2 linked regions of the Spartinivicinus marinus genome follow. The protein of the gene in region 2 interacts with the protein of the main gene of each other region in a pairwise test. Links are inferred from orthologs where the notes say so. Each region holds a gene or a part of one and is shown on either strand. Other genes may lie near its edges. The genes, in order: ung and OQE68_RS11305.

What was found.
Region 1: the proteins of OQE68_RS11305 (region 2) and ung interact in binary tests that used the Escherichia coli proteins (3 or more experiments, as listed by UniProt). The link is inferred for Spartinivicinus marinus from one-to-one orthologs.

What each region holds. Positions count from the first base shown.
Region 1 is NZ_JAPJZK010000001.1:989,308-999,968, forward strand. Bases 6,828-9,573 are described here. They hold ung (uracil-DNA glycosylase), read right to left. Parts: upstream 8,670-9,573; coding sequence 7,986-8,669; downstream 6,828-7,985. Other genes in these bases: OQE68_RS04720 (CoA-acylating methylmalonate-semialdehyde dehydrogenase), read right to left, coding at 6,828-6,955; OQE68_RS04725 (helix-turn-helix transcriptional regulator), read left to right, coding at 7,101-8,000; OQE68_RS04735 (HDOD domain-containing protein), read left to right, coding at 8,777-9,573. In the rest of the region: OQE68_RS04690 (transporter substrate-binding domain-containing protein), read right to left, coding at 1-466; OQE68_RS04695 (aminoacyl-tRNA deacylase), read left to right, coding at 652-1,170; mmsB (3-hydroxyisobutyrate dehydrogenase), read right to left, coding at 1,244-2,128; OQE68_RS04705 (enoyl-CoA hydratase/isomerase family protein), read right to left, coding at 2,142-3,275; OQE68_RS04710 (enoyl-CoA hydratase), read right to left, coding at 3,324-4,145; OQE68_RS04715 (acyl-CoA dehydrogenase family protein), read right to left, coding at 4,155-5,315; more of OQE68_RS04720, read right to left, coding at 5,453-6,827; more of OQE68_RS04735, read left to right, coding at 9,574-9,721; OQE68_RS04740 (PA3694 family proteiin), read right to left, coding at 9,743-10,045; OQE68_RS04745 (TetR/AcrR family transcriptional regulator), read right to left, coding at 10,251-10,661. UniProt on the Escherichia coli protein: Excises uracil residues from the DNA which can arise as a result of misincorporation of dUMP residues by DNA polymerase or due to deamination of cytosine.
Region 2 is NZ_JAPJZK010000001.1:2,529,070-2,539,984, forward strand. Bases 2,758-5,757 are described here. They hold OQE68_RS11305 (class I SAM-dependent DNA methyltransferase), read left to right. Parts: upstream 2,758-3,513; coding sequence 3,514-5,001; downstream 5,002-5,757. Other genes in these bases: OQE68_RS11300 (RNA/DNA-binding domain-containing protein), read left to right, coding at 2,758-3,514; OQE68_RS11310 (helicase-associated domain-containing protein), read left to right, coding at 5,053-5,757. Also shown: OQE68_RS11290 (type I restriction endonuclease subunit R), read left to right, coding at 1-318; OQE68_RS11295 (restriction endonuclease subunit S), read left to right, coding at 318-1,952; more of OQE68_RS11300, read left to right, coding at 1,949-2,757; more of OQE68_RS11310, read left to right, coding at 5,758-6,984; OQE68_RS11315 (glutathione S-transferase family protein), read right to left, coding at 7,336-8,040; OQE68_RS11320 (YjiH family protein), read left to right, coding at 8,562-9,932; OQE68_RS11325 (AMP-binding protein), read right to left, coding at 9,958-10,915. UniProt on the Escherichia coli protein: The subtype gamma methyltransferase (M) subunit of a type I restriction enzyme. The M and S subunits together form a methyltransferase (MTase) that methylates A-2 on the top and A-3 on the bottom strand of the sequence 5'-AACN(6)GTGC-3'.

The sequences.
Region 1 (10,661 bases), 1.5 Mb from region 2 along the record:
CAGTGTCGGAGCCACTAACTATGCCTATTTTAAAGCCTGCCAAGTCTTGCAAGCTTTTAACACCCAAAACATTCCGATGATAAAAAAAGTAAATACTACTTTTTCCTACTGGCGTAACACCTTTTAGGTTAATTGCCTTTAGATCTTTGGTAAGTAAACCAGCATGAATATCTGCATGTCCTCTTGCCACCATTTCCGCAGCCACTATCGCTGGCGCACCCAAAAAACGCACCTGCACATTGGCTTGACCAGCCCAGCGCCGCCACAAATCAATCACAAAACCATCAGCCTGACCTTGCTCATTTGTGAACTGATAAGGTTCTTGGCCTAGTGAGTAGGCTACCGTTATCGTCTCTTGAGGCTGGTTATTACCAGCCTGCTCTCCCTGTTCGGCTTGGAGAATACTGCAAAAAGTGGTGATAACGAACCATAACGGGAACAACAGAAAAAAAGTAAATTGCTTCATCAATAGACCATGGCAATGCTGACTGAGATAAACCCATTTTTATTATTAGGGCACTCTTAGAACCCTATGTAATGAATTATAACCATGGCAGGGTAATGAAAGAAACGGGGAAATAAATCCGATGCTATTGATCTATAATTTAAACATATCCTTGTTTTCAGGCTTCTGAAATAACGGAGGCTGCTATGGCCATTCCCCAACTAACCGAATACTTACAGGATAAAAACGTTCCTTACAGTATTCATGAGCATTCTGTAGGCTTTACAGCACAAGAAGTAGCACAATCGGCACATGTTAGTGGCAAAGACTTTGCCAAAACAGTCATGGTGAAAGTAGATGATGTCATGTCAATGTTAGTGATGCCATCCAATTATGCTATCGACTTAAATACTATTGGCAAATACTTAGGTGCAGTTGATATTGAATTAGCCCATGAAAGTGAATTCAGCGACTTATTTCCTCACTGCAAAACTGGCGCTATGCCCCCCTTTGGTAATTTATTTAATATCCCTGTTTATGTAGCAGAAGCATTGGTTGACGACCATAAGATTGCATTCAATGCAGGCAATCATAATGAAATAATCCGCATGGATTATCGAGACTTTGAGCGACTGGTAAAACCTAAAATCGTGCGAGGAGGCTTTTATACCCAAAGCAGTCATTACGAACATGACCGTCCACGGATGGGTACAGTGAAACATTAAACTCCAAAAACCAAATGGCTCATATAAGAGCCGTTTGTTTGGCTAAATTTAAGGACTGCTAGAAGACTGAGTCTTATTTTGGCTTATAAAACTGTTGAATACTTGAAAAGTCTAACTTCTCACTTCCTTGAGCTGCATGAAGATTAAATAGATTACGAGCAAGTGCTCCTAATGGTGTACTAGAACAACTTAACAATGCAGCTTGTTGAGACAGGCCTAAATCCTTCACCATTAAATTGACTTTAAAACCACCTTGGTACGCTTTTGATGCAGGAACAGCTTCCATTACACCTGGATAGGGGTTATACAGCTCAAGTGACCAGTTTCTACCCGAGCTTTGCACCATAATATCCGACAATACTTTTGGATCTAAACCATTATTAACCCCTAACTGAATCGCTTCTGCTGTACCTGCCATATGAATGGCTAGCAACATGTTATTGCATATTTTTGCCATCTGCCCGGCCCCATGATCACCGGCATGCAAAATATTTTTTCCCATTGCTGACAATACCGGTTGAGCTGCTTCAAAACCGGCTGCAGAACCACCGACAATAAATGTTAGCGTGCCATCTTTAGCACCTTTAGTGCCTCCAGAAACAGGGGCATCCAGCATAGTAATGCCTTGCTTAGCTGCCGCACCTGCTACGATTTTCGTAACATCAGGCGCTATAGTGCTACAGTCTATCACTAGTGTTTTTGGATCAATATGCTCCAGCAGCGCCTCTTCGTCTAAATACAAGCTCAACACATGCTCGCTGGCTGGTAGCATAGTAATCAAACAGTCAACACCTTCTATTGCTAAGCGCGCATTATCAACAGCTATTGCCCCGTCTTGAATTAATGGCTTTAACAGTGCAGGTACCAAGTCAAATACTTTCAGCTCATAACCGGCTTTTAACAAATTATGAGCCATAGGTCCGCCCATTAGCCCTACGCCAATAAATCCGATTTTCATAAATCCCTCTTGCTTATTTCAATAAACTTTTTAGTGGATTAATTTTATCAATCCATGGAGCTTGAAAATGAGCTTCTACCCATTCTGTAGGTACTTCAGCTACTGATTTAAATTTCCAATCCGGTTGATTATCTCGATCAATCAACCTGGCTCTTACGCCTTCCGCCAGGTCAGGATGTAGACAGCATTGCACTGATAAAATTAGTTCTAATTGAAAAGCTTCAGCCAACGCTAAATGACGACCACGCTGCATCTGCTCCCATACAATCCAAGCCGTTGTTGGACAGCCATTAATATAGCTTTGTAATGTACCCGTTAACCAATCATCTCCTGTTTTTGCCGCATGGTATTTCACAGCCACATCGATTTCTTGCAACGAAGGCAAACCAAACAGATGACGTATATCTTGCCAATGTTCAACAATTTTAGATACTGGAAGATGGCACCAGGCCTGACTTTCCAATGGCTTTAAGAGCTGCCCCACTAATATTTTATTCGCTGCATCCGTTTGCTCCCAATCGACCTGAATTAAGCTATCTAACAACTCAGCCTTTAATTCAGCAGCAATAAAGTAATCTGCAAGACCTAACCGAATACTATCAGTTGCATTTAATACAGCACCTGTTAGTCCAACAAAACAGCCCAAATCGGTAGGCAAACGGGACAAAAACCAGGTACCAGATACATCCGGATATAGTCCAATATTAATTTCTGGCATAGCAACTTGACTGGTTTCGGTAACCACTCGGTGGCTTGCTCCCACCATTAAACCAAGCCCCCCTCCCATCACAATGCCAGCCCCCCAACAAATAATGGGCTTTGGGTAGGTATGAATTAAATAGTCTAATTGATATTCATGCTGGAAAAATACGGTTGCATGCTCTAATCGATGGTCTGATTGCTCTATCAGCATTTGGTATAATTTACGAATATCACCACCGGCACAAAAGGCCCGATCACCCTCGCCCTCCAGCCAAACAGCTACCACATCCGGCTGACTACGCCATTGTTGTAGCTGCTGAAAAATGGCCATGATCATTTCTAAATCGATCGCATTCAGTGCTTTGGCACGATTTAAAGTTATTTTAGCCAGCCGCTTTCCTTTACTGACAGGTAATTCTTCAAATAACACTGCAGACTGTGACATTTATAATCTCCTAGCCACTTTTTCTTTTTTATGTTTTTGCATAACTTGCTAACGGTTTTTCCAAACGGGAGGCCTTTTTTCTAAAAAAGCCCCAACCCCTTCCTGTTGGTCTTCTGTATCAAATAAATCAATAAACAATTCTCGTTCAACTGGCAATGCCTGCCACATGGGATGAAAGCGAGCTTTTTGAATTAATCTTTTACAAGCGCGCACACTTGAAGGGCTTTGTTTAGCGACATTTTCGGCCAACAACAGCGCTGTTGCTCTGGCTTTGCCAGACTCTACCTGCTGCTCAGCCAAACCAATTTCAACCGCTTTTGCTGCAGTGACTCGTTCACCACAAAGAATCATTCGTTTTGCCCAACCCTCACCGACTAACCACGGCAACTGTTGAGTACCACCGGCACAAGGCAATAACCCCACCGACGCTTCAGGTAGGGCTAATACCGCATGAGACTCTACAATCCGCAAATCACAAGCCAAGGCACACTCCAACCCTCCTCCCATTGCATAACCATTAATGGCCGCAATAGACACTCCTTGGTATTGGCTAAGCGTTTCAAATGCATCTGCAAAATGTTTAGCAATATCACGTGCTTTAGCTTTATCCCTTTCCGCAAACAGTTTTAAATCTGCTCCTGCGGAAAAAAACTTTTCTCCCTGGCCAGTAATCACCAAACTATAAATAGAGCGTTCTTGATTTAATAACTCAACAATCGTTTTTAACCCCAATAAACTTTCACTATCCCAGGTATTGGCTGATGGGTTATTAATCGTAATTAATGCAGTATGACCAATTTTTTCAACTAATAATTTATTGGTAATAGCGGTTAGTTGTCCTGCTGTGATAGGCTCTAATTGTTTTGTCATGGAATTTCCTTAAAAAATCATCTCCAAGCCATTTTCTATTAATAGGCGTCTAGCAATAATCACCCGCATAATTTCATTGGTGCCTTCCAGTATTTGATGGACCCGCGCATCTCTTACATAGCGTTCTAAAGGGTATTCTTTGATATAGCCATATCCGCCATGTAATTGCAGGGCTTGGTTACAAATATCAAAACATAAGTCAGTTGCTAGCCTTTTTGCCATCGCACAATAAGTGGTAGCTTGACTAGACTGTTGATCTAAATGAAAAGCAGCCAGGCGCACCATTTGTTGAGCAGCCACTAAATGCGTTGCCATATCGGAAAATTTAAATTGCAGCGCCTGAAAATCAGCTAAGGGTTTACCAAATTGCTGGCGTTGATGCAGATAATCATGAGACTGCTTTAATGCGGCTTGTGCAGTACCTAATGAGCAAGACGCAATATTAATTCGGCCACCATCCAGTCCCTGCATAGCTATTTTAAAGCCTTGCCCTTCATCGCCCAAACGCAAGTTGGCGGGTACCTTTACCTGATCAAAACTAATAGTGCGGGTAGGCTGACTATTCCAGCCCATCTTCTCTTCTTTACGCCCATAGTTGATTCCTGCCGAGTCAGCAGGCACTAAAAAGCTGGAAATTCCTTTTGGCCCTGCTTCCCCCGTACGAGCCATCACTAACAGTACATCAGTTGAACCCGCCCCAGAAATAAACATTTTACTGCCACTTAGTAGATAATAATCCCCCTTTTTTGTGGCACTGGTTTTTAACGACCCTGCATCAGAGCCTGCATTAGGTTCAGTTAGGCAATAAGAACCTAATAATTCACCTGTCGATAAACGAGGGCACCATTCTTCCAGCACAGTTGCTTGACCAAACTTGCAGGCCATCCAGGTCACCATATTATGGATGGTTAGATAGGCTGTGGTAGATGTACATCCTTGTGATAAAGCCTCAAAAATTAAACTAGCATCCAGTCGGCTTAATCCCATCCCCCCCTGCTCAACAGGAGCATAAATCGCACAAAAACCCAAATTGCCGGCTTTTTTAATCACATCAATAGGAAAGTGCGCTTGCTGATCCCACTCAGCTGCATTTTCAGCTAACTCTTTTTCTGCAAACTGTTTTGCTGTTCCCTGAAACGCTAACTGCTCTTCTGATAAATTAAAATCCATATTTTCTCCTAACGAGACTACTGCGAAAGGGTGTTTTTAGCTCCCTCTCTCTAGAGGCTATCGAAAAATCTACTCCCCCCTATCGGACACTAGACTTATTTTCAACACCCTTTTGCAAAGTTCTCTAACAGATACTTCTACCGTAAGTGAATAGTCATATTAGGTGATGCACTCATACCCGGATCAAACCAGCGAGCGGTAACTGTCTTAGTTTCAGTATAAAATCGCACAGCCTGCTTACCATAAGCATGTTGGTCGCCGTAAAAGGAATTTTTCCAGCCAGTAAAAGAGAAAAAGGGTAATGGCACTGGAATGGGTACATTAATACCCACTTGTCCTACTTCAATATAATGTTGAAAGTGTCGTGCAGCCTGACCAGAAGCAGTAAAAATAGAAGTTCCATTTCCATAAGGGTTTTGATTAATTAGTTCAATTGCCTGATCAAGAGTATCTGCACACAATACGACAAGTACCGGACCAAATATTTCTTCCTTATAAATACTCATCTCAGGTGTTACATCAGTAAATAAAGTGGGGCCTACCCAGTTACCATCTGGTGCTTCAGGGACTTTACAGTCAGAGCCATCGAGTAAACAGGTTGCGCCTTCTTCTTTACCTTTAGCAATAAAACTCAACACCCGTTGTTTAGCCTGGGGTGAAATTTGTGGCCCATAACTGGCCTGCGGATCATCCCAAAGCCCTGGTCTAACATTGGCCATTGCATCACGTAAATCTTCTACCCAGTTTTTAGCATCACCCACCATCACAGCTACACTAATTGCCATACAGCGCTGCCCAGCTGCTCCTACGCTAGAGCCAATCAGATTACTAATCACCTGGTCTTTATCAGCATCCGGCATTACCACCATATGATTTTTTGCCCCAGCAAATGCCTGTACCCGTTTTAGATTATCAGTACCAGTACGGTAAATATGTTGCCCGGCTGCTACTGATCCAACAAAAGAGATGGCTTTCACCAGTGGATGAGTAATTAATCGATCCACCTGCTCCTTATCACCATGCAACACTTGTAGAATTCCTTTAGGAAAGCCCGCCTCCACCGCCAACTCCGCCAACTGAGTGGGTGTCATCGGGTCTTGTTCTGATGGTTTTAAGATAAAGCTGTTACCACAGGCAATGGCCATTGGGTACATCCACAAAGGTACCATTGCAGGGAAATTAAAGGGGGTAATCCCTACACATACACCTAGCGGCTGTAGATAACTATAACAGTCAATAGCACGAGCAACGTTCTCGACTGTTTCCCCCATCATTAAACTACTAACGTTTGCTGCCTGCTCAACCACTTCTATTCCCCGCCAAACATCTCCTTTTGCATCTGCCAGGGTTTTTCCGGTTTCTTTACTGAGGGTGACGGCAATATCCTCCTGGTGTTGCTTCAGCACCCCCTGGTAGTTGAGCATTAACCTCGCTCGCTCTGGAGTAGGCACTTCCCGCCACTGATAATAAGCCTCTTGAGCACTGACAATTGCAGTTTCAATTTCCTGATCCGTAGCACAAGGTGCTTCACACAACACCTCTTGGGTAGCAGGATTAGTAACGGGGATACACCGCTTGGCTTCACTGACAGTAAACTCACCATCAATAAATTGGTTTAAGCAGTTAGGTTGAGTAGTCATTATAAAGTTACCTACTTGATGGGTAAGAATTGTATTGTTGTTATTATTATTGCTACGGCTCTTGCTTTAGAGTTTCATAATTCCCTTGTAACATGCTTGCCGCTAATCCAGGATTAACTATCTTGGCAGAAAACTGGACTTTATTGTGGTTTTATCAACATCAACTACCGAGCCTGAGCTTACCTCAGACTGGCCCTTATCTCATACAGCTATTCGATATATAACGCCAGACTCACTCACCAGGCAATTAAGTTTGCACCCTCTTAGTCAGCACTGCTATCCACTAGGGTTTGGCTATTACCCTCAAGCAACATCCCATCAAATGGAACGCCATCAGCATGTAGACCACTTATTAATTTATTGCATTGCAGGTGAAGGACAATTACAAGCTCAGCAACACAAAACCACAATCATAGCGGGTGATTTTGTTGTATTACCCCGAGGCTTATCTCACCAATACCAAGCAAGCAATACAAATCCCTGGTCAATTTATTGGGTACACTTTGATGGCGTATTAAGTGATACTTATGTACAACACTTGTTGCCAGGGCCAACCACCGTAAAACTATCTCTTGGCTTGCACCCAGAACTCGTGGCAGGGTTTGATACACTAGTGTCATTACACCAGGCTGCCTATCAGCTTAATCCACTGATTTATGCTGCTAATCATCTAACTCAGCTGCTCAGCCTGGTAGCAGTGATTAAGCCTCAACTACAGACTGAGCACTTTGACTTACAAAAAGTGTTGAGTAATATGCAAAAGAATATCCATGGCCAGCTTAAATTAGAACAGCTGGCCGCCAGTGTTAACTTATCAAAATACCACTTTTGTAAGCGTTTTAAAGCACTAACAGGACACAGCCCCATTCAGCATTTTATCCATTTAAAAATGCAACGCGCTTGTTATTTGTTAGATTTAACTGACCAACCCATATCGGCAGTCAGCCATAGTTTAGGCTATGAAGATGCTTATTATTTTTCACGTCTCTTTAAACGAGTGATTGGTATTCCTCCAAGGGAATACCGAAAATTAAAGCGTGGGTAATTGCCAGTCGATGGGAGGCAATCCTTGCTGCTGCAAATAGGCATTGGTTTTTGAAAAGGGACGACTACCAAAAAAGCCTCGGTGAGCAGATAAAGGTGATGGGTGCACAGACTTAATTACCATATGCTTTTGGGTATCAATAAAACTACCTTTACGCTGTGCATAACTGCCCCATAAAATAAACACAATACCCTGCCGTTCTGCATTTAGTCGCGCAATCACTTCATCAGTAAACTGTTCCCAGCCTCTGCCTTGATGGGACGCAGCCTTCCCTTGCTCAACGGTGAGCACACTGTTTAACAATAATACGCCTTGTTTTCCCCAATGCTCCAGGTTGCCATGATTAGCAGGAGAAATACCAAGATCCTGTTCCAGCTCTTTATACATATTGACTAAAGAGGGCGGTGTTTTAATAGCCTGTCTAACAGAAAAGCAAAGTCCATGGGCTTGATCTGGTCCATGGTAAGGGTCTTGCCCTAAAATCACGACTTTTACCTGATCAAAAGGGGTCAACTCAAAGGCTTTAAAGTACTCAGAGCCTTGCGGATAAATCACCTTGCCCGCCTGTTTTTCTGCTTGTAAAAAAGCACGCAGGCTTTTCATATAGTCCTTTTCAAACTCTTCAACCAGGCGCTTCTTCCAACTCACCTCTAATTTTACTTCAGCCATCTGCTGCTTCACCCTCACTCACTATCATTCAAAGTGCTATTATAACCATCATAAGAAGTGGCTATAAAGCAACTGCAATTAACTAGTGGTGCATTCTATAGATAACAATGGCAACGGCTCCTCATATTCAAATAGCACAACAGTTAGAGCAAGGTAAAAGGCCGCTTCCTCGTCTGCCTGAAACAGTTGTTACCATTCGCCAAATTATTGCCAACCCCAGCCATCATCAAAACGACATTATTCAGCTGTTAGAGCAAGACCCTGTGCTCGTTGACCAGCTAATGAAGTTGGCTGACTCTCCTCTTTTCCATCAAGCCACATCCCCTGCAGATTTACGAGGAGCAATCCAACGGCTAGGAGAATATACTGTTAGTAATTTTGTTTTAACATACACGATAAAAAAGCTGTTTCCTTCTGACTCAAAGCTAGCCAAACGTTTCTTAGCCCACTACTGGCAGCGCAGTATCGCCTTGTCAGCTATCAGCACCATAATGGCCAAGCACATTCCACAGTTAAGTACTGATGAAGCAATGCTTGCATCATTATTACAAGACGCTGGCAGCATGTTACTGATTATCAACTTGGCAAAAGAGCCCAACCTGCTTGCGAGCGAAAAAAAAGTAAAACAAATGTGCCGCGGCTTAAACAACCGCTTAACCAGTTTACTTTTAAATCACTGGCATATGCCCATTACCTTTATAGAAGCAGTCAAACATCGAACTTATTGGCAGTATGCTCCTCAACAGTATGATTTAACCTGTCATTGCATACTGGCCAGATATCTTTGGCTGACTCATCAAACCAAGTCAATCAAACTGATTGCCATTGATGAGCTACCTGCTTATCAGCTGTCCCCACTAGTACAACATCAGCTACCAGACCACACCCATCTTATGAACTTTATTTATCAGGATGCGTGTGAAATGACAGAAATGCTGGGCGGGCAAGTTAATTTTTATCCACAAAAAGATTCAACTAAAAAAACCAAGCAGCACTCTCGTCCTTCTTTTTTCCAAACGCTTAAGAAACACTTTCAGAGTAAAGAAAAATAGTTTCCTTATAGATGCACTCAGTTACTGGCTGGCCTTGCAAGGGATAGGTTGTTTATTTCTATAGGTCAAAACACCTGCAACCCCCGGCTTTTTCTGGTGACTCATGACTAAATAACCACCAGCACAATAGGCTAAAAAAGGTGCTGTTTTATGAGAAAGAAACTGTTCTTGTCCTGGAATATTTTTAATCAGGTTAAATTCCGCCAAGTAAACTGAGTCTTGTTCAGTTGAGTGCCGTAGATAGCCATACCAGTCCAAAGCAAATACCGTAACTATCACACTAACCACTGCAACAACTATTAGCATGACGGGTTGATTTTTCATAATACCCTCAAAAAGCCTGCCTTCATTTAAGTCAGTAGATTCTTACACTCACAGCCTTTATTGTCACTATCTTTAGGGTGCCTCTAATAATTGAGACCATAAACAATTAGTAGAGGAGCCCTTCAGTGAGCTTTAAATAGTCCAAAATTAACCCGAGTATTTCCAGAATTTTTTGCTATCCGCAGAAATACTCAGGCAGTGCTGATTAGTTTACGACTTCCTCCTCATCAGGGATTTGTAAAACTAGCTGAATATGTCGCTGTAAAAATGCTCGTATATATTCACGTCCATAGCGGCTTGGATCAAGCAAGCAATAATATTCAGCTTCAACCACTACAGCCTTGGTCAATACAGCATCCAGCTCAGGCTTCGTTGTACCTAACAGCTGATAAAAGCGAGTTAGATCCTTTAACAGATTTTGGTGATGCACATGCACCAATTGTCGTAAGTGAGAAGATCTAAGTGCTTCTAGTAAAAAAGCCTGCTCAGCAATCAGCTCATCGCGGCGATCAGTCACTTGCTGCTCGATGTAGCTTACGGCTAACTCAGTAAAATGCTTAAGTAACCGCCGCTTAGTGGTATCAGCTGATTCTGACTGCGACAACTGTTGTCTAAT
Region 2 (10,915 bases):
TTGACTGCACTGGTAGGGTTAGTCCGCCGTGTTTGCGGTATCGACACAGAAATCAACACCTTTAGCGGCACGGTAAGAAAAAACTTTCAGGAATGGGTTATGAAGTATCACGCTGGCGATAGCACCAAATTTAATGAACAGCAAATGGCTTGGTTGCATTTAATTCGCGACCATATTGCCAGCTCTTTTCATTTCGAGCGCGATGACCTGGAAATGGCACCTTTTGATGCTCAAGGCGGCTTGGGTCGTATGGTTCAGTTATTTGGTGATCGGATGGACTGGGTAATTGATGAGTTAAATCGGGAATTGGTGGCGTAATGGCATTAGGTTTAACACCACAAGAAATTGTTGATAAAAAAGAATATCAGCTGCTTACGAAAGCCAGTCACTGGGAACGTGTGTCACTATCAGATGTTGCAAGTGTACAAAATGGATTCGCATTTAAATCAAAGTATTTTGATCGCTACTTAGGGATACCTTTGATAAGGATTAGGGATATTACAAAAGATTGTACTGAACATCGATACACAGGTGAATATGAGGCCAGTTTTGTTGTACAAAAAGGCGATATTTTAATAGGGATGGATGGTGACTTTACAGCTGCTAGATGGCAAGGACCAGATGCATTATTAAATCAACGTGTATGCAGAGTTTCGCTTACAACCTATCATTTTGATGAAAAGTTTTTCTTTATCTGTTTGCAGCCTTACTTGAAGGCAATTAATGCTGAAACTTCATCTGTAACAGTAAAACATTTATCTTCTAAGTCAGTTGGTGACATTCCATTACCACTTCCCTCCCTAAACGAACAAAAACGCATCGTTGCTAAAATCGAAGAACTCTTTTCCGAACTGGATAACGGCATTGCAGCCCTTAAAACGGCCCGTGAACAACTTAAAGTTTACCGGCAGGCGGTGCTTAAACATACCTTTGAAGGCAAGCTTACTGCCAAATGGCGCGAGGAAAATAAAGATAAATTAGAAACACCGGAACAGCTCTTAGCTCGAATCCAACAAGAGCGTGAAGCCCGTTATCAACAGCAGATGGATGATTGGAAACAGGCAGTAAAAGAGTGGGAAGAAAATGGTAAGGAAGGGAAAAAACCGGGGAAGCCAAGGACACTCTCATTTCCTGAGCTACCATGTGTTGATGACTTAGATGTGTCTAACATCCCAAATGAATGGTTTTGGATTCATCCTGGGCACTTAGTTTCCCCCGAGCCTTATTCAATAGGGATTGGCCCCTTTGGGAGTAATCTAAAAGTTGTAGATTATCGAGAGTCTGGCGTGCCTCTAATATTCGTAAGAAATATTACGAGGAAAAACTATGTTGATGATCTTAAATATGTTGATTTTGAAAAAGCTGCTGAGCTTCACGCCCACCAAGTCCACCCATTGGACTTAGTGATAACGAAGATGGGAGATCCTCCTGGAGATTGTGATATTTACCCTGAAACTGAGCCAACAGCCGTGTTAACAGCAGATTGCCTCAAGTTTCGTGTCTTCGAGGACTATGCAGATAGGTATTTTTACAAACACTGTATTAACTCTAATTTCATTAAAAAACAGCTTGGCTTAATTACTAAAGGTGTTGCTCAAAAAAAAATAAGCGTCGATAGATTTAAGACTTTGGTTCTTCCATATCCTCCATTTGAAGAACAAAGGGTTATTGCTGGCTTGATTGAGCGTGCTTTTGAGACAATTGAAAAAACTGAAAAAGATATTGAGTCACAACTATTGAAAGCCGAAACCCTACGCCAATCCATCCTAAAAAAAGCATTCTCCGGTCAACTGGTCCCCCAAGACCCAAACGACGAACCCGCCAGAGAATTACTAGCACGTATCAAAGCGGAAAAAGGAGCGGAACAGGAAAAGGCCAAAAACACCAAGAAAAAGCCCGCAGTAAAGCGCACTAGAAAAGGCAGCAAAAAAGTCGAAGGGGCTGCTGTATGATGCCTAAGCTGCCAATTAATATTGATGACCTGCTTTATCAACGTACCGTTGAAAGCGAGCGTATTGAATATAAAGAAGGCTGGAACCCTGAATCGATTCTCCATACCCTCTGTGCCTTTGCTAATGATTTTCATAACCTCGGTGGTGGTTATGTGCTAATTGGGGTGGCTGAAGAAAATGGTCAGCCCCAAAAAATATCTAAAGAGCGCCCGCCTGCTGGCCTATTACCAGAACAAATTGATGCTATTCAAAAAGAGCTTCTCAATTTAGGGCACTCAGCAATTGCACCTCACTATCACCCTTTAACTGCAACCTATGAAATTCAGGGTAAAACTATTTTGGTGTTGTGGGCGCCGGGCGGTGAGTCACGTCCTTATAAAGCAAAAACGAGTTTAAGTAACAAAAAGTCCGACTGGGCTTATTACCTACGCAAACACACCAGCACAGTAAAAGCGCTTGGTGACGATGAACGGGAACTGATGAGCCTGGCAGCATCCGTACCTTTTGATGACCGTTATCGGCAAACCGCTAACCTGAGTGACTTATCTCCACACTTGGTGCGTGAGTTTCTGGCCGAAGTGGGCAGCGAATTGGCGCGCTCCGCAGTAGATATGCCTATTGAGCAACTGGCGAAACGTATGAACCTGGCTGGTGGTCCACCCGAAGCTTTATTCCCCAAAAATGTAGGTTTATTGTTTTTTAATGAGCAACCTGAGCAATTTTTCCCTGCTACTCAAATAGATGTTGTTTACTTTCCCGAAGGTGCAGGTGGCGACCGCTTTGAAGAAAAAGAGTTTCGAGGCCCACTTGGTCGCATTACCCGCGATGCACTGAGCTTTATTGAGCGCAACTACCTGAAAGAAAGGGTCGTTAAGCATGCCGATAAACCTGAAGCAGAACGTTTTTGGAACTTCCCTTTAGCTGCAGTTGAAGAAGCTGTGGTGAACGCGGTTTATCATCGCTCTTACGAAATTCGTGAACCTATTGAGGTTAGAATTACCTCAGATGAGTTAATGGTGTTGAGCTTTCCAGGACCAGACAGGTCAATACAACTTGATGCGCTTAGAGCAGGAAAAGCGGTAAGTCGTCGCTATCGTAACCGACGAATTGGTGAGTTTTTAAAAGAGCTGGACTTAACCGAAGGTCGCTCCACTGGCATTCCCAAAATTTTGCGGGTTATAACGCAGAATGGCTCTCCAACACCTTCATTTGAAACTGACGAAGACCGTAGTTATTTCCTAATTCGACTGCCTGTACATGCTGGTTTTATTGGGAGCGAACAAGTCATTGAAGTTACCCCGGAAGTTACCCCGGAAGTTACCCCGGAAGTTACCCCGGAAGTTCGTTTATGTCGCGCACTAGCTGGTGAAATGAGCCGTTTTGAGTTGCAGTCTGCAATGAGGCTGAAAGATGCTGAACACTTCCGAAAAGCCTTTCTATTGCCAGCTATTGAGGCAGGGTATATCGCTATGACAGTGCCAGAAAAGCCTCGTAGCAGTAAGCAACGTTATTATCTGACAGCAGAAGGCAAAGCCCTGCTTGAGTCTTTGGAGAATTCATAATGAATACAGCTTCGATTATCTCCCGTGTGTGGAGCTTTTGTACCACACTGCGTGATGACGGCGTAGGCTATGGTGATTACTTGGAGCAGCTTACTTATCTCATCTTCCTCAAAATGGCAGATGAGTATGCTAAGCCCCCATACAATCGTGATGTTGGTATTCCCAAAAAATACCAGTGGCAAACTCTCGCCAGCAAAAAAGGTGCAGAGTTGGAAGTGCATTATGTTGAGCTTCTGCGGGCACTAGGAAAAAAGAAAGGGATGTTGGGGCAGATTTTCACCAAAGCACAAAACAAAATTCAGGACCCAGCCAAGCTTTCTCGATTAATTGACATGATCGATGGTACCCAATGGGTAATGATGGGCGCTGACGTAAAAGGCGACATTTATGAAGGCTTATTGGAAAAGAATGCAGAAGATACTAAATCCGGTGCGGGCCAATACTTTACACCACGGTCATTAATTCGAGCCATCGTAGAATGCGTTCGCCCTGAGCCAGGAAAAACCATTGCTGACCCCTCCTGCGGTACAGGTGGATTTTTTCTAGCAGCGTATGACTTTTTAACAAATACTGAAAACTATCATCTCGACAAAAGCCAGAAGTTATTTCTAAAGCACAATACTTTCCATGGTAATGAAATTGTAGCCAACACTCGTCGTCTATGCCTAATGAATATGTTCCTACATAACATTGGTGAGATTGACGGCGAAAGTTTAATTTCACCTAACGATGCACTAATTGCAGCAAGTTCAACTAATGTGGATTATGTGTTAGCGAATCCCCCCTTTGGTAAGAAAAGCTCGATGAGCTTTACCAATGAAGAAGGTGAACAGGAGTCGGAAGAACTTACCTATAACCGCCAAGATTTTTGGGCTACAACTTCTAATAAACAGCTGAACTTTGTCCAGCATATTCGCAGTATGCTTAAAACCACAGGAAAAGCTGCCATTGTTGTACCAGATAATGTGCTATTTGAAGGGGGAGCAGGAGAAACGATTCGTAAAAAGCTGCTGGAAAATACCACCCTACATACCATTTTGCGTTTACCTACCGGCATTTTCTATGCTAACGGTGTAAAGGCGAACGTACTGTTTTTTGACAACCAACCAGCCAGCCCAAAAGCGTGGACGAAAAATGTTTGGTTTTATGATTACCGCACTAATATTCACCATACTCTCAAAAAGAAACCCATGCGTTTTGAGGACCTTACAGACTTTATTAAATGTTATAACCCTACAAACCCCAGCCGCCGTAGACAAACCTGGCACCCAGAAAAAAATCCTGAGGGGCGTTGGCGCAAATACAGCTACGAAGAGCTGATTGCCCGCGATAAAACCAGCTTAGATATTTTCTGGTTGAAAGACAAAAGCCTAACAGATCTTGATAATCTACCTGAGCCAGATGACTTGGCAGAAGAAATTATCGAAAATCTGGAAGCTGGATTAAACAGTTTTAGGGAAGTGCTAAACGGGTTAAACACTAACTAACTTATTTTCACAATTTTATATTGCTAACCAGCTACCACAGGGTGCAATGATATGACTCGGCTCAATCAATACGAATATTCTGCTTTACCCCTTTTAGATACTCTAAATCTATTAACTGTTGATGATTTAAAAAATCTCTTGAATTTATTACCGGTTAAAAATATACCAACTAGGAAAGGTGATCTGGTAACACTAGTTAAGCAGTACTTACAAGGCGAGCAATTAAAAAAACTTTGGAGCCAGTTAGACCACTTGCAACAGACAGCAGTGAGCGAAACACTTTATACCTATGGTGCCTTCAAGCCTGCTCAGTTTGCAGCCAAATATGGTGGTTTGCCAACATTTGATACTGAAGGCAAAAATAAATGGGGCTACAGTAGTAGTATACCTACGTTACTTCGGTTGTTTATTTATAGTGATGCCCGTTATAGTAACTATGCAACCATAATACCCGCAGAGTTAGAGCAAGAGTTACGTCAATTTGTACCTAAACCTGAGGCAACAACGCTTAAAAGCCAAAATGAATTACCAGAGTCATATAGCTACGAACAAAAAGACTACGAACTTGCTGATGATGACGAAGGTATTACCATTGTTACTAGAAAATCTGTTTATCAAATGCCTACCAAACAGCCAAAGGTGCATACCTCGGTTGTTGAGATTCCACTTATCCAGTGTCACACGGAAAAAGCAGCGACCCAAGATATTCAAACTTTATTACGTTTGACTAGCCAGGGTAAACTGAGTGTGAGTAATAAAACCTTTTTGCCTTCTAAAGCAACAACAAAAGCCATTACTAATGTACTTCGAGAAGGTGATTTTTTTAACTGGCAAGATCCAGAAGAAGCATTTGCAAATGATATAGGCCCTATTAAATCATTAGCTTGGCCTTTAATGTTACAAGCATCTAAATTGACTGAATTACAAGGTGGCAAATTAGCATTAACAAAGTCAGGACAAAAAGCCTTAACTTCATCTCCTGCTGACACGCTAAAACTGATTTGGAGCCGTTGGCTTAAATCTAAGCTGACAGATGAATTTAATCGAATTAATGCAATTAAAGGTCAAAAAGGGAAAGGTAAGCGCTCAATGACAGCAGTCAGTGAGCGTCGTTCTGTTATCGTAGAAGTTCTGCGACAGTGCCCAGTAAATGAATGGGTTGCATTTGACGATTTTTCTCGTTTTATGCAAGCATTAAATTATAACTTTGAAGTGATTCGTGATCCCTGGCATTTATATATAGAAGACCCTAATTACGGTAACCTAGCACACGGTGGTTATCATGATTGGCACATCCTTCAAGGGCGTTATATTTTATGCTTTTTATTTGAATACGCTGCAACACTGGGCTTAATAGATGTTGCCTATATCAGTCCCCAGGATGTCCAAAGCGATTATAGTAAGCTTTGGGGAGCCGATGACCTAGATTATTTAAGCCGCTATGATGGATTGATATATTTTCGACTTAATCCATTAGGCGCCTACTGCCTTGGACTGACTGCCACCTATGAGCAAAGTCAGGCTGAAGGAGGAGTAAAACTGACCGTTTTACCTAATTTGCAGGTAACAACAGCCGAAAAACTGTCAACTGATCAAGCATTATTGCTAGAAACCTATGCAGAAAAATTATCAGACCAACAATGGCGACTTAGCCAAGAAAAAATGCTTGCAGCAGTTGAAAGTGGTCATAAGCTTGCTGAATTAAAAACATTTCTAACAAAAGGTGATGATCAACCGCTGCCAGAAACCGTTGAAGGGCTTATTGCTAAAGTTGAACGTCAGGCACAATCCCTCACTTTAAAAGGACCAGCCATACTAATTGAGTGTGCCGATGCCAAAATAGCCAATGCTGTTGCTCAACATAAGCACACCCAAAAACTTTGTATGCTTGCTGGTGAACATCACCTGGTAGTTAAATCAGGCGCAGAAGAGGCTTTTAAAAAAGCGCTTCGTAAATTGGGTTATGGAATGACTTGTGATTAAAAAAATAATATTAGATAACCGTCTTAGCATTTCTTTATAAAGCATTAGCCATCAATATTTATTTAGCAACATAACCATAATATTTTTAATAATAAATTTGTAAGATAAGTGGTTGCACGCTCGGGAAAAGGCATATATACCCAATGCGAAGGGTTTTTAGGTGAGGCCAGTGACGAAGCCCCATGAGCCTATATTAATAGGTGATTGGGGTGAGGAACGACTGATAACAAAACCTAAAAATGATTCGCGACGGGTATACCACACTCACTATACTGCTACTCAACATAAAAGGTGAACTTAAAAGCGACTTTTAACTTATTGTCAATAAGCTTTCCGGATAGCTTATTTTAATCAATTTTTATAAAACTCATCCTGTACTCGTTTACAATATCCCACCAGGTTATCAAAACGACGTGCGATTTTATTAAAGTCATTATCGATTTCAACTAAAATACACTCAGCTAAAAATGCATAGGCACTAGCATCCAGCGAACAAGGTTTATCACCTAGAAAATAGGATTTTTCACCTAGCATGGCTGATAAGCTTGCTAACGAGTGTGAGTATATTTGCTGAATTTCATCGTTTGAGTGTCTTCCTAACCCCTGTTTGTTTAACGATTTTTTAACACCACTACGAAGAATTGATGGCAATATTTGTTTAAGAGGAAATGGCATTGAACTAAAAAAAGCTTTCTTAAGAATTGGCCATGTGTCCTCACACATCCAGCGAGAATAGACGATACACCAGTAAAAATTTTCATCTAATGATTTTGACACCAAATGCGCTATTGCTTTTTGTTCATCGGATAACCATTGATCTAGTGTTGACTGATATTTTTTCCCTAAATACTCAATAATAAAGTAAGAGTCGCCAACCACCTTTCCATCATCTTCGATAAAGGGAAGTTTGCCTTTGGGTGCTTTTTTCAAGTTTTCTATGCTTGATACTGTCTCAAATTTAATACCAGACATTCTTAAGTAAGCATCCACTTTTAATACAAACGGGCTTGGATCTACTACCCCAAACCCACTTCCAAAACCATATAACTTCACCATTTGCCAAGTCCCCCTACATTTTCCATAGAACATTCATTAATGATAAAACTATAGGTCACTACTACTGACAGCAATGTGTCAGCAGCTTTTTATTTTAGTCAGTAAGCTGTCACAACCAGAAACATTGATCAGCACTAAGGCTTCTAGTCACACACCTCCAGATTGAACCACTCTGTTTAGCCAAGTAGATGTATTACAATGCACAGCCAAATGATTAATTTTTATCCAAAAAGAATGAGGGGTAGCTTGCTGACAATACTCTACTAAGCAGAAAGCTACTTGCTGAAGGACATAAATACAGTCTTGTAGATTTGCAAAATCAAAACCTCTAGAATGCGTTTGCCAGAAAATACTAATGGTATAGATGCTTCATTTGCCCTAGGTAAGTCAGTGTCTAAAAAGGAGGTCGCTTTTCAGAAAGTATGGGTTAAGTGAGTTATCTGGAAAGCTTTACAATCTGTGTGAAAGGTAAGTACCAATTACTATCAGTATAGCTGAGAAAATATATAAGAGAATTCTGCATGCAAGAGCAAGTGTTATCAAGAAATGAGTTATTTAACTTAAGAAATATATTAGTTTTTGTGATCCCTTCTTTATTAGGGATTTTGTTGTTTATGACACCTGTGGCTTACCAGGATGGCCTTACCATCCCTGTTGCGATTCTAGCAAAAAGTATAAAAGCTGCGCTTGGTGATAATGCTACTTTATTGATTACTTGCTTGGTGGCTTTATCTGCCATTATCAGTCTTATCACTAAAACATTAAAACCTGCTCTAATTACCCGTAACCCTTTTTTAAATGCATTATTTAATGAATCTTGGTTTTGGCTCGCCATGCGTTTCTTGGGGGCTGTTTTTATTATTCTTGTTTTCTTAAAAACAGGCTCCGACATATTGTATAGTGATGCTACGGGAGGGTTGGTATTAAATGATTTACTGCCAACACTGTTATCCGTCTTTATATTTGCAGGGTTATTGCTACCATTATTAGTCAACTTTGGGCTGCTTGAATTATTAGGCACCTTGTTGACTGTAATAATGAAGCCTCTTTTCAAGTTACCTGGTCGCTCAGCAATCGACTGTATGACTTCATGGTTGGGCGATGGCACCGTTGGTATTTTATTAACCAACCAACAGTATGAAAACCGTCATTATACCCAGCGTGAAGCGACGGTTATTGCCACAACGTTTTCTGCTGTTTCGATTTCTTTTAGTTTAATTGTGATTGCTCAAGTTAAGCTAGAGCACCTGTTTTTGCATTTTTATTTAACTGTATGTTTAGCAGGCTTCGTTGCAGCAGTGATTGTTCCTCGCTTACCGCCATTATGCTGGAAAAAAGACCACTATATTGATGGTAGTGAAAAGGACAAAAATGAAGCCATAGTACCAGAAGGCTATACCCTGATCTCTTGGGGCTTTGAACAAGCTTTACAAAAAGCTAATTCCATTACCAGCTTCAAAAAAGTATTCATAGATGGCTTCAATAATGTTATTAGCTTAGTGTTTGGCTTATTACCCGTAATAATGGCTGTAGGCACATTAGCGTTAGTTGTTGCTGAACATACGCCAGTATTCGAATGGTTAGGAAAACCGTTTCTGCCTTATTTAGAGCTACTACAAATACCTGAAGCAGTGGCAGCTTCTAAAACAATAGTGGTTGGTTTTGCCGATATGTTTATTCCATCAATACTTGCCGCTTCCATTGAAAGCGAAATGACTCGGTTTGTTATTGCAGCAATGTCTGTCACTCAATTGATATATCTGTCTGAAGTGGGTGCATTGTTATTGGCTAGCCGTATTCCTGTTTCTTTATGGGAATTATTTATCGTGTTCTTGTTAAGAACCCTGGTAACACTGCCTGTCATTGCAGGGGTGGCTCACCTTATTTTCTAAAATGAGTACATGCAAGCTTGAGGTATCAGTGTTTTGAGCTATTGCTTGGTGGCGATGGCATCAAAACCTGTTCCTTGGCGAGGTCTGGCTCACCGCACCGCTCAAGCATAACTGCCCGTACTGCATCTCGCAGCCTTACACTCGCAGCAAAATCGCTTCCATCAGGCATCACCGGCTCAGCAATCTCAACAGTGATGCTGCAACGATGTGGAAACCATTGGCCATCACGTAAAATAGAGCGTGTGCCGCCTATTGTAATAGGTACAACAGGCAAATTTTCCTGAGCTGCAACATGGAAAGCACCCAGATGGAAAGCTAACAAACCAGGCATTCTAGTCAGAGTACCTTCTGGAAAAGAAATTATACGTTCTCCTGCCCGTGCAGCCTGGCATTGTCGCTTGGTATCTTCCACGCCGCCAGCCGCTTCTGTTCGATGGGCGAATAACACCCCCAGCCGACGGAGAAAGGGGCCTGAGAAAGCCTGTTTCGACAGCTCTGCTTTAGCAACAAAAGTAATCTCTCCTGAGATAGTCGCTGATATAACAAGCGAGTCCAGATAGCTTGAGTGGTTGGCAACCAAGATCACCCTTTCTTTAGGAATAGCTCTTTCTGTTTTGAGCCTAAGTCGTATACCTACCAAGCAGAAAAAAAGTCGAGCCATCGTATGAACCACGAAGTGCCGCCAGCGCCGTACGGGCAAGGCCATAACCAGCCCCCACACAACGGCAACAGCCAAACCAAGCACAAGCCACCAATAGCCTGCATATAACAACGCCCACACATGTTGCCCGCTACGCCGAGCCCGCTTCCCTAAGCCAGAAACAACCAGAGCAAACAGCTGTAGCCACAACCACTTTGGCTTTGCTCTCAATACTCCTGTTTCATACAGTTCTTTTGTAGCAGCACGGCGGATCTTACCGCTTGATGTTTTTGGTATCGTGCGAGGTGGGACCAGCTCGACTACATCCAGTGATACGTCGAGT